Linked DNA regions of Leucothrix mucor DSM 2157. The protein of the gene in region 2 binds, or shares a complex with, the protein of the main gene of each other region. Links are inferred from orthologs where the notes say so. Each region holds a gene or a part of one and is shown on either strand. Other genes may lie near its edges.

Region 1 (3,435 bases), 4.2 Mb from region 2 along the record:
ATTTGAATGCTTCAGACGTTAAGCTTGGTCAGCAAGTGGCTCGTGGCGATATCATTGCCAAAGTGGGAAGTACCGGCCGCTCTACCGGGCCTCACTTGCACCTTGAAGTGATCAAAGATAATCGCCGGATTAATCCGGAGCTTTTTCTGACCGGTCGGTCATTCCTGTATTAATTAAAAACAATAAACGTCTACAGGTTGCGTTAAGCGTGAATTTATCCGACGAACTGTACTATAATCTGCGGGGATTATTCAGTGCGGGTAGCTGGGGCCAGGGCGCACAACAAATATTAGCAGCCTTGCATTCCATAGGGATGACCCCACATCTACTTACTTAAAGCACTATTCATTATTAAGTTGTTCATATCCTGGGCATGAACGTCTTTAGCTCGCTTGCGTGCAGGAACAGATAATACCGGTATCACCGGGGAGAAAATAAATATCATGATAGGATCAGTTGCCAGAAAGCTCTTCGGTAGTCGCAACGATAGATTGGTCAAGGGTTACGCCAAGCTCGTTAGTCAGGTAAATGCGCTCGAGGAGCGTTTCAGCAAGCTGAGCGATGCAGAATTACAAAATAAGACGGTTGAGTTTCGTGAGCGCCTAGCTAAAGGCGACGCACTGGATTCATTGATTCCGGAAGCGTTTGCCACAGTGCGTGAAGCGGGTAAGCGCGTAATGGGTATGCGCCATTACGATGTACAGCTAATCGGAGGTATGGTGCTGAATGATGGCCGTATCGCGGAAATGCGCACGGGTGAAGGTAAAACACTGGTAGCAACACTAACGGTTTACCTGAATGCCTTACCAGGTGAGGGTGTTCACGTTATTACTGTGAATGACTACCTAGCGAGTCGTGATGCTGAGTGGATGTCGAAACTATATGGTTTCTTAGGCATGACCACCGGTATTATTGTTAGCGGTTTGGATCAGTCTGAGCGCCAAGCGGCTTATGCTTGTGATATCACTTACGGTACTAATAACGAGTTCGGCTTCGATTATTTACGCGACAATATGGCGTTCAATAAAGAAGAGCGCGTTCAACGTCCGCTAAGCTATGCGGTAGTGGATGAGGTTGACTCAATCCTTATCGATGAAGCGCGTACTCCACTGATCATTTCCGGACCCTCCAGTGAGTCGGCGAACCTTTACGGTGCCATTGATAAAGTTGTTCCTAATCTAGTGCCACAGGCTCCGGATGATGAAGAAGGACCTGGTGATTACTTAGTTGATGAGAAGTCGAAGCAAGTATTCCTGACGGATGCGGGTAATGAGCGTGCTGAAGAGCTATTACGTGAAGCAGGCGTTTTGCCAGAAGATGAAGGTCTGTTCGACAGCGCTAGCATCTCGGTACTACACCATCTGAATGCGGGTTTGCGTGCACATACGCTGTTCCAGTTAAACGTTGACTACATTATCAGCAATGGCGAAATCGTTATTGTCGATGAGTTCACTGGCCGTACCATGCCGGGGCGTCGTTGGTCAGAAGGTCTGCATCAAGCAATCGAAGCGAAAGAAGGCGTTGAGATCAAGCCTGAAAACCAGACGATGGCATCGATTACTTTCCAGAATTACTTCCGTTTGTACAAGAAGCTGTCAGGTATGACCGGTACAGCGGACACAGAAGCCTTCGAATTACAACAGATTTACGGCCTTGAAGTGGTAGTTATTCCAACCAACAAGCCAACAGCTCGTAAAGATGAAAACGATCTGGTCTACATGTCGCAAGAAGAAAAATACAATGCGATTGTAGAAGAAATCCATGATGCTCAGAAGCGCCAGCAACCAGTGTTAGTGGGTACGGCGTCTATCGATAGCTCTGAAGTGTTGGCTGCTTTATTGACTAAAGCCGGTATCCCTCACGAAGTATTGAATGCGAAGCAGCATGAGCGCGAAGCACATATCATTGAAAATGCGGGTCTGCCTGGCGCGGTAACCATCGCAACCAATATGGCTGGTCGTGGTACAGATATCGTGCTGGGTGGCTCGTTAGAAGCTGAGCTTAAATTAGTTGGTGATGATCCGGCAGCGATTGCAGCAGCGAAAGCAGATTGGCAGAAGCGCCATGACACGGTCGTTGCAGCCGGTGGTTTGCACATTATCGGTACTGAGCGCCATGAATCGCGTCGTGTAGATAATCAGTTACGTGGTCGTGCTGGTCGTCAGGGTGATCCGGGTTCCTCACGTTTCTTCTTGTCTCTGGAAGATAGCTTGATGCGTATCTTTGCCTCTGAGCGCGTGAAAAGCATTATGCAGCGCTTGGGTATGGAAAAAGGTCAGGCGATTGAAGCTAAGATTGTTTCCAAGTCGATCGAGAACGCACAGCGTAAAGTTGAAGGGCACAACTTCGATATTCGTAAAAACCTGCTGGAATACGATGATGTTGCCAATGACCAACGTAAAGTGGTTTATCAGCAGCGTTCTGAGTTGCTGGAAGGTGAAGATGTTCAGGAGTCTATTGAGTCTATTCGCTTTGATGTGCTTGATTCGGTTATTAGCCGTTTCGTTCCACCTCAAAGCTTGGATGAGCAATGGGATATTCCGGGTCTGACTGCAACGCTGAAAGAAGAGTTCGATCTGGATTTAGAAATTCAGACATGGTTGGATAAAGATGATTCACTGCATGAAGAGCCACTACGTGAACGCATTCAGGAAGCAGCTGAGAAGGTTCTGAAGCAGAAAGAAGACCTGATTGGCAGTGAAAACATGCGCAAGCTAGAACGTGATGTCATGCTGCACGTATTGGATGAAGAGTGGAAGGAGCATTTGGCAGCGATGGATTATCTACGTCAGAGTGTTGGCCTACGTGGCTATGCTCAAAAAAATCCAAAGCAGGAATACAAGCGCGAAGCCTTCGAAATGTTCCAAGATTTGCTGGATCGTATCAAGCTGAAAGTCATCGGCTTTTTGATGAAAATTCAGATTACACAAGATGCAGGTCAGCAAGTTGCACCACCTGAGCCAGAAGCAGCGCCAATGGAATATTCCCATGCAGAAGCGTCTAGCGCTTTAGGCGGCCCTGAGTCAGAAAGTGATGTGGATTTGAGCGGCTCTAAAGTCGGTCGTAACGATCCTTGCCCATGTGGTTCTGGTAAGAAATTTAAACAATGTCATGGACGCCTGAAATAAGCGATCATCAAAAAGGATTTTAAATATGGCTGTTAACTATACACCGGTTAGCGATGTGCTACCGATCGCGGGCATTCGTTTGGCAACTCAGCAAGCGGGCATTCGTTATAAAAATCGTGAAGATTTGTTAGTCATGGAGATTGCCGAAGGCAGCTCTGTGGCAGGCGTATTTACACAAAATCTTTTTTGCGCAGCGCCAGTGCTGCTTTGCCGCGAGTTTTTGGCAAAGCAAACGCCGCGTTATGTGGTCGTAAACTCCGGTAATGCCAATGCAGGTACTGGCCAGCAGGGCTTAGATAATGCACGT
Region 2 (3,040 bases):
ATTGGCTCACGTAACCCAATCAACGTCGTGCGTGCAACTATCAAGGGCCTGGGTGATATGAACTCTCCTGAGATGATTGCTGCTAAGCGCGGTAAAACCGTAGAAGAGATTAGAGGTTAAGGTCATGTCAGCTGAAAAATCTTTGAAGGTGACTCTGGTTAAAAGTTTGATTGGCCGCCTGAAGTCACACCAGAGCTGTGCGTACGGATTGGGTATTCGCAAGATACACAATTCAGTTATCGTCACTGATACTCGTGAAAACCGTGGAATGATCAATAAGATCTCCTACATGGTTAAAGTTGAGGAAGTTTAATAATGAGACTTAATACGCTGAAGCCAGCAGATGGAAGTACTACCGATCGCAAGCGCGTTGGTCGTGGTATTGGTTCTGGTCTGGGTAAAACAGCTGGCCGTGGTCATAAAGGTCAGAAGTCACGTTCAGGTGGTTTCCATAAGTCAGGTTTCGAAGGTGGTCAGATGCCTTTGCAACGCAGACTTCCGAAGCTTGGCTTTACATCACGTAAATCTCGCGTAACCGCAGAGATTCGTTTAAGTGAACTTGCATTGCTTGATTCTGAAGTAATCGATTTAGATGCACTTAAAGCCGCTAATATTATTAGTAAAAATATTCGTTTTGCCAAAGTCATTTTGTCTGGAGAGTTATCCAAATCTGTGACATTGAAAGGCATCGGTGCTACCAAGGGCGCTCAGTCTGCCATTGAAGCCGCCGGAGGCAAAGTCGAAGCATAACCGGAGATAAACTCTGTGGCACGTCAGAATCCTACAAGTATGCTCGGTGGCATGGGTAAATCAGCTGAAATAAAACAAAGATTACTCTTTGTTTTTTTCGCTCTAATAGTTTACAGAATTGGTACTTTTATTCCAATTCCAGGGGTTAACCCAGCTGCTCTGCAACAATTTTTTGATCAAAACACCGGAACCATTTTAGGTGTTTTCAACATGTTTTCTGGTGGTGCGTTACAGCGTTTGAGTATCTTTGCATTGGGTATTATGCCGTACATTTCGGCCTCTATTATCGTGCAATTGATGACAACAGTTGTGCCGTCGCTAGAGCAATTAAAGAAAGAGGGTGAAGCAGGTAAGCGTAAGATTACCCAATACACTCGTTACGGTACTGTTGGTCTAGCATTATTTCAAAGCTTTGGTATTGCCATCGCCTTGGGTGGTCAAGATCTAGGTGGCGGACAAACCATTGCCCTGTACCCTGGTACAGGCTTTGTTATCACCACAGTGATCTCTCTCGTTACAGGAACTTTGTTTCTAATGTGGCTTGGTGAGCAAATTACTGAACGTGGTATCGGTAATGGTATCTCTTTGATCATATTTGCTGGTATAGTTGCCGGCTTGCCAACTGCGATCGGTGGAACGTTGGAATTAGCTCGTAATGGTGAGCTTCGTCCAGAGTTCGTTATAATCTTGCTCGCAATGGCAGTACTGGTGACAGCTTTTGTGGTTTTTGTTGAACGAGCGCAGCGTCGTATTACGGTCAACTATGCGAATCGTCAACAAGGTAGGAAGATGGCAATGGGTCAATCCAGCCATTTACCACTAAAGCTGAATATGGCAGGTGTAATACCTCCAATTTTCGCATCAAGCATTATCCTGTTCCCATCAACTTTGGGATCGTGGTTTGCTAGCGGCGAAGGAATGGAGTGGTTGCAGTCAGCGGTTAATAAGTTACAACCTGGTCAGCCTTTGTATATTTTGTTTTATGCATTAGCGATCATATTCTTTACTTTCTTCTATACAGCACTGGTCTTTAACTCACGTGAGACAGCAGACAATTTGAAGAAAGCAGGCGCGTTTATTCCAGGTATTAGACCTGGGCGCGAAACAGCTAAATATATTGATGGTGTGATGACGCGACTAACAGCGGTTGGTGCGATTTACATTACCTTAGTATGTTTGTTGCCTGAGTTTTTGATCTACGGTTGGAAAGTGCCATTTTACTTTGGTGGTACATCGCTGTTGATTATTGTAGTTGTTGTAATGGATTTCTTGGCTCAAGTGCAGGGACATATGATGTCTCAGCAGTATGAAGGCCTGATGAAAAAAGCAAACTTTAAAGCTGGTGGCAAGAATAAGCCGCGGACCAGTTGATAGTATTCTGTTAGAGGATTAAGTAATGAAGGTACGTGCTTCGGTGAAAAAAATGTGTCGCAACTGCAGCGTTGTAAAGCGCAAAGGTGTTGTGAGAATCATTTGTACAGATCCAAGACATAAGCAACGTCAAGGGTAATATCCCGTAAGACGATTTTTTGGGAAAACTTTTGGATATGAATAATATTCAAAATGTTTTCCCAAGTTGTATTGATTAACGTCAGTGAATAGGGTATATTTGCCCGCCTTTCACGACTGCCTGGAGATAGGTTCATGGCTCGAATAGCGGGTATTAATATCCCTGTTAACAAACACGTTGTGATCGCTTTGACCGCAATATATGGGATTGGTCGTTCGCGTTCGCAGGACATCTGTGCAGCAGCTAATGTTGCTACTACTACCAAAATTCGCGACCTGACTGAAGAAGAAGTTGAAAGTCTTCGTACAGAGATCGCTAAATACACGGTAGAGGGTGATCTGCGTCGTGAAGTATCCATGAGCATTAAGCGTTTAATGGATCTTGGTTGTTATCGCGGTATACGCCATCGTCGTGGTTTACCACTACGTGGACAGCGGACCAAAACGAATGCACGTACGCGTAAAGGCCCTCGCAAGCCGATTCGCAAGTAACAGACGATAGGAATTGAAACATGGCTAAAGCCACTAAAGCGCGTAAAAAAGTCAAAAAGTCAGTGAGCGATGGTATCGCTCACGTGCATGCGTCTTTTAATAACACGATTATTACAATTACGGATCGCCAAGGTAATACATTATCATGGGCTACTGCCGGTGGCTCTGGTTTCCGTGGTTCACGTAAAAGCACACCGTTCGCTGCGCAGGTTGCTGCAGAGCGTGCTGGTGAAGCAGCTAAAGAATACGGTTTGAAAAATCTTGACGTAATGGTTAAAGGTCCTGGTCC
Region 3 (3,096 bases), 4.1 Mb from region 2 along the record:
AGTAATTGGCAGGGCTTTTTTTGTGGGGTGTAGAAACAGGTGAGATTCTATTTATTACAGACATGAAAAAGGGAGTCCGAAGACTCCCTAAATCATTGAATAAGTGGCGCACTGGGAGAGATTCGAACTCCCGACCCTCTGGTTCGTAGCCAGATACTCTATCCAACTGAGCTACCAGTGCGTGCTTTCAAGGCGGCGAATAATGAAGGTTTTGAAAGATCATGTCAACAACTAATTTTCAAAAACTTTATTAATCATTTCAAGGAACATTGCAATGGCGGAGAAGGAGGGATTCGAACCCTCGATACGGGATAAACCATATACTCCCTTAGCAGGGGAGCGCCTTCAGCCACTCGGCCACTTCTCCAACTGCAAGATTTCTTGAAGGGCCGTAGAATACTCACAAACTTTATTTTCGTAAAGTCTTTTTTTAATTTTTTTTGATTATTTTAAAAAAACAGTTTTTGAGCGAATTCAGCTGGAAATATTTGATTTATCGTGTCAGTCAGTTTAACCTTCCGCGATTGTGTTAAACGTGGCACTTCAACAGGAGCAGCTAATGCGTAAGACATTGATTGCAGGTAATTGGAAGTTGAATGGCTCTGGTGAGAGTATCACTGAGTTACTTAAAGGTATTGTTGCTGGTTTGCCGGAAACAGAGTCTTTATCCGTTGCAGTATGTCCTCCTTATATATACATACCGATGGTTGCTGATATTTTAAGTGATCAACGCGTTATGGTTGGCTCACAAAATGTAGCTGCCCATGCAAAGGGAGCATATACCGGAGAGATCAGTGCCAGTATGTTGAGTGAATTCGGTTGCCAGTATGGCTTAGTCGGTCACTCGGAGCGTCGTAGTCTATATAATGAGGCGGATGCCGATGTTGCGGTCAAGTTTAAAGTGCTAAGCGACTCGGGTATTATTCCGGTGCTATGTGTTGGTGAAACACTAGAAGAGCGTGATCAGGGTGTGACCGAGTCCGTAGTGTCTCGTCAGATTCAGGCAGTAATTGATCAGCACGGTATTGCTGCGTTTGCAGCGGCCGTGATTGCGTATGAGCCGGTTTGGGCAATTGGTACCGGAAGAACGGCTACGCCAGAGCAGGCACAAGATGTGCATGCGGCTATTAGAGCGCTGCTGGCGACATACGATAAGGCAATCGCGGATACTGTTCAGATTGTTTACGGTGGTAGTATGAATCCCGGTAATGCCGCTGAACTGCTGGCAATGTCGGATATTGATGGCGGCCTGATTGGTGGCGCATCATTGAATGCAGATGACTTCCTGGCGATTTGCCGGGCGGCTTAACTTAGAAAAACTTAATTATTATGCTCTATAACATTTTATTGATCGTGCAGTTAGTTGTCTCCCTTGGAATTATTGGCTTGGTGCTAATGCAGCACGGTAAAGGAGCTGATGCTGGTGCCGCATTTGGCGGAGGCGGCGGAGGTGGCGCTTCCGGGTCTGTATTCGGTTCTCAAGGTTCGGGTAATTTCCTGAGTCGTTCAACAGCTATCTTAGCGACTGTGTTCTTTGTTAACTCTTTGTTACTGGCTTGGTTGGTTGCTCATCCAGAAGGTGGTACTCAAAGTGTTGTAGAATCTGTCGTAACAAGTACTAGTCAAGCACCAGAAAAAGCAGTACCATCTGCGCCTTCTGATGTACCGGTGCCAGCGGCGGCCTCAACGCCAGCAGAAACAGCTTCGGATGTTCCTGTCGCACCAAAAGAGTAAGTTTTTATCAGTGCCGATGTGGTGGAATTGGTAGACACGCCATCTTGAGGGGGTGGTGGCCCTAGGCTGTGCCGGTTCGAGTCCGGCCATCGGCACCAAGTATTATGCAAACCGTTAGTCACACTAATGAGTGTTGTAACAAGAGGCCTGATTTTTATCAGGCCTTTTTTGTATGTTATTCAGGCTGGGTTTTGCTGAATTCTATATCCTCTGCTCCACGACATAATCCTAATAATAGTGTGTACCTCAGAGGGGCCGGTATCGCAATGTTAAGAAGGTTGCCCATTTGTCGGGGATGGATTATGCTTTGTCGGCAATCTATAAAGGGGTGTCGTAGTCGCCTGACTATGAATACAGAAAATAATCACAGGGACCGTCGAGTTCCATTTAAGTGCCCAACTCAGTCACTACATATTAAATGGTAGTATATTTTAGGAGTTCCAAATGCTGAACAAGAGTTATGCCTCAGCGGCTATTCTATCTTTATTAATCCCAATGTCTTACGCAGCTGAGGCAGACCGTGTCGATGCAACTGATACTTTACCTGATGCTAAGCCTGGCGAATGTTATTCAAAGGTTATCGTACCGGCTGTTTTCGAAACAGTATCTGAAGAAGTGCTGGTAAAGCCTGAGACTAATACTGTTGAAATTGTTCCTGCAGTGTTCGATGTTCAAGAAAAAGAAGTACTGGTTAAAGAGGCGTTCACTCGCTTGAAAGCAGTACCTGCAAAATACCGTACTGAAACGGAAGAAGTTGAAGTTTCTCCAGCACGTTCTGAGTGGGTTACCCGTTTAGATCGTCGTGGTATTCCTGCGAGCCCTGCATTATTGGCAGCGGCTGTGACTAATGGTGTTGACCTTGAGTCTGCTAAGCCTAGTCAGTGTTTCAGCGAGTACTATGTTCCTGCTAAGTTTGAAACAACTGAAAAAGAAGTGCTGGTTAAGGAAGAAGCAGAGCAGATCAATATCGCTGATGCTCAGTACGAGCAGACAGAAGAGACTGTAATGGTTAAGGCATCCAGCAAGGATAAAGTCCTGGTGGAAGCTGAGTACGAAGTAATCGAAGAGCAGGTAATGGTAGAGCCAGCTAAGGCCGTTTGGAAAAAAGGAACTGGCCCAATTACTCGTATTGATAACGCAACAGGCGATATCATGTGTCTGGTTCAGATCCCTGCTGTTTATAAGACCATTAAGAAGACTGTCTTGAAGGCGCCTTCAACAGTTGAAGAAGTTGAAGTACCTGCAGAGTCTATCGTTGTACCCGTTAGCCGTTTGGTTAGTGATTCAGCGGCAGATCGTGAAAAACTACCAGCAGAATTCAGTACAGTTAAAGTAACGACTAAAGTTGCTGATGCTGCGTTT

The links.
Region 1: the proteins of secY (region 2) and secA are in contact, whole or in part, in a crystal structure (PDB 3DIN), measured with the Thermotoga maritima proteins. The link is inferred for Leucothrix mucor DSM 2157 from one-to-one orthologs. Residues at the interface, in WP_004081795.1 of Thermotoga maritima: Glu108, Gly109, Glu110, Glu111, Ala236, Glu237, Arg238, Arg239, Ile240, Thr241, Ile242, Gln243, Tyr244, Ala245, Arg246, Arg247, Val248, Thr249, Gly250, Arg251, Arg252, Val253, Tyr254, Gly256, Ala257, Ser258, Thr259, Tyr260, Leu261, Pro262; in WP_004082002.1 of Thermotoga maritima: Glu261, Ala262, Arg263, Lys300, Ala301, Arg302, Thr303, Ile304, Ile305, Leu323, Tyr324, Asp325, Pro326, Val329, Ser330, Tyr333, Ile336, Lys340, Phe345, Val349, Glu363, Phe364, Tyr374, Ser375, Gly376, Gly377, Glu393, Ile395, Thr482, Ser483.
Region 3: secY (region 2) and secG share a complex: the UniProt entries of both Escherichia coli proteins name them as parts of the sec protein translocase complex. The link is inferred for Leucothrix mucor DSM 2157 from one-to-one orthologs.

What each region holds. Positions count from the first base shown.
Region 1 is NZ_ATTE01000001.1:536,316-539,750, forward strand. The notes cover bases 49-3,328. They hold secA (preprotein translocase subunit SecA), read left to right. Parts: upstream 49-443; coding sequence 444-3,128; downstream 3,129-3,328. Other genes in these bases: LEUMU_RS24295 (M23 family metallopeptidase), read left to right, coding at 49-173; argJ (bifunctional glutamate N-acetyltransferase/amino-acid acetyltransferase ArgJ), read left to right, coding at 3,154-3,328. In the rest of the region: more of LEUMU_RS24295, read left to right, coding at 1-48; more of argJ, read left to right, coding at 3,329-3,435. UniProt on the Escherichia coli protein: Required for protein export, interacts with the SecYEG preprotein conducting channel.
Region 2 is NZ_ATTE01000001.1:4,772,087-4,775,126, forward strand. What follows is about bases 71-2,955. They hold secY (preprotein translocase subunit SecY), read left to right. Parts: upstream 71-789; coding sequence 790-2,121; downstream 2,122-2,955. Other genes in these bases: rpsE (30S ribosomal protein S5), read left to right, coding at 71-120; rpmD (50S ribosomal protein L30), read left to right, coding at 125-313; rplO (50S ribosomal protein L15), read left to right, coding at 316-750; rpmJ (50S ribosomal protein L36), read left to right, coding at 2,147-2,260; rpsM (30S ribosomal protein S13), read left to right, coding at 2,395-2,751. In the rest of the region: more of rpsE, read left to right, coding at 1-70; more of rpsK, read left to right, coding at 2,956-3,040. UniProt on the Escherichia coli protein: The central subunit of the protein translocation channel SecYEG. Consists of two halves formed by TMs 1-5 and 6-10.
Region 3 is NZ_ATTE01000001.1:708,736-711,831, forward strand. The notes cover bases 91-3,031. They hold secG (preprotein translocase subunit SecG), read left to right. Parts: upstream 91-1,329; coding sequence 1,330-1,734; downstream 1,735-3,031. Other genes in these bases: tpiA (triose-phosphate isomerase), read left to right, coding at 560-1,309; LEUMU_RS24395 (peptidoglycan-binding domain-containing protein), read left to right, coding at 2,179-3,031. In the rest of the region: more of LEUMU_RS24395, read left to right, coding at 3,032-3,096. UniProt on the Escherichia coli protein: Subunit of the protein translocation channel SecYEG. Overexpression of some hybrid proteins has been thought to jam the protein secretion apparatus resulting in cell death; while this may be true it also results in FtsH-mediated degradation of SecY.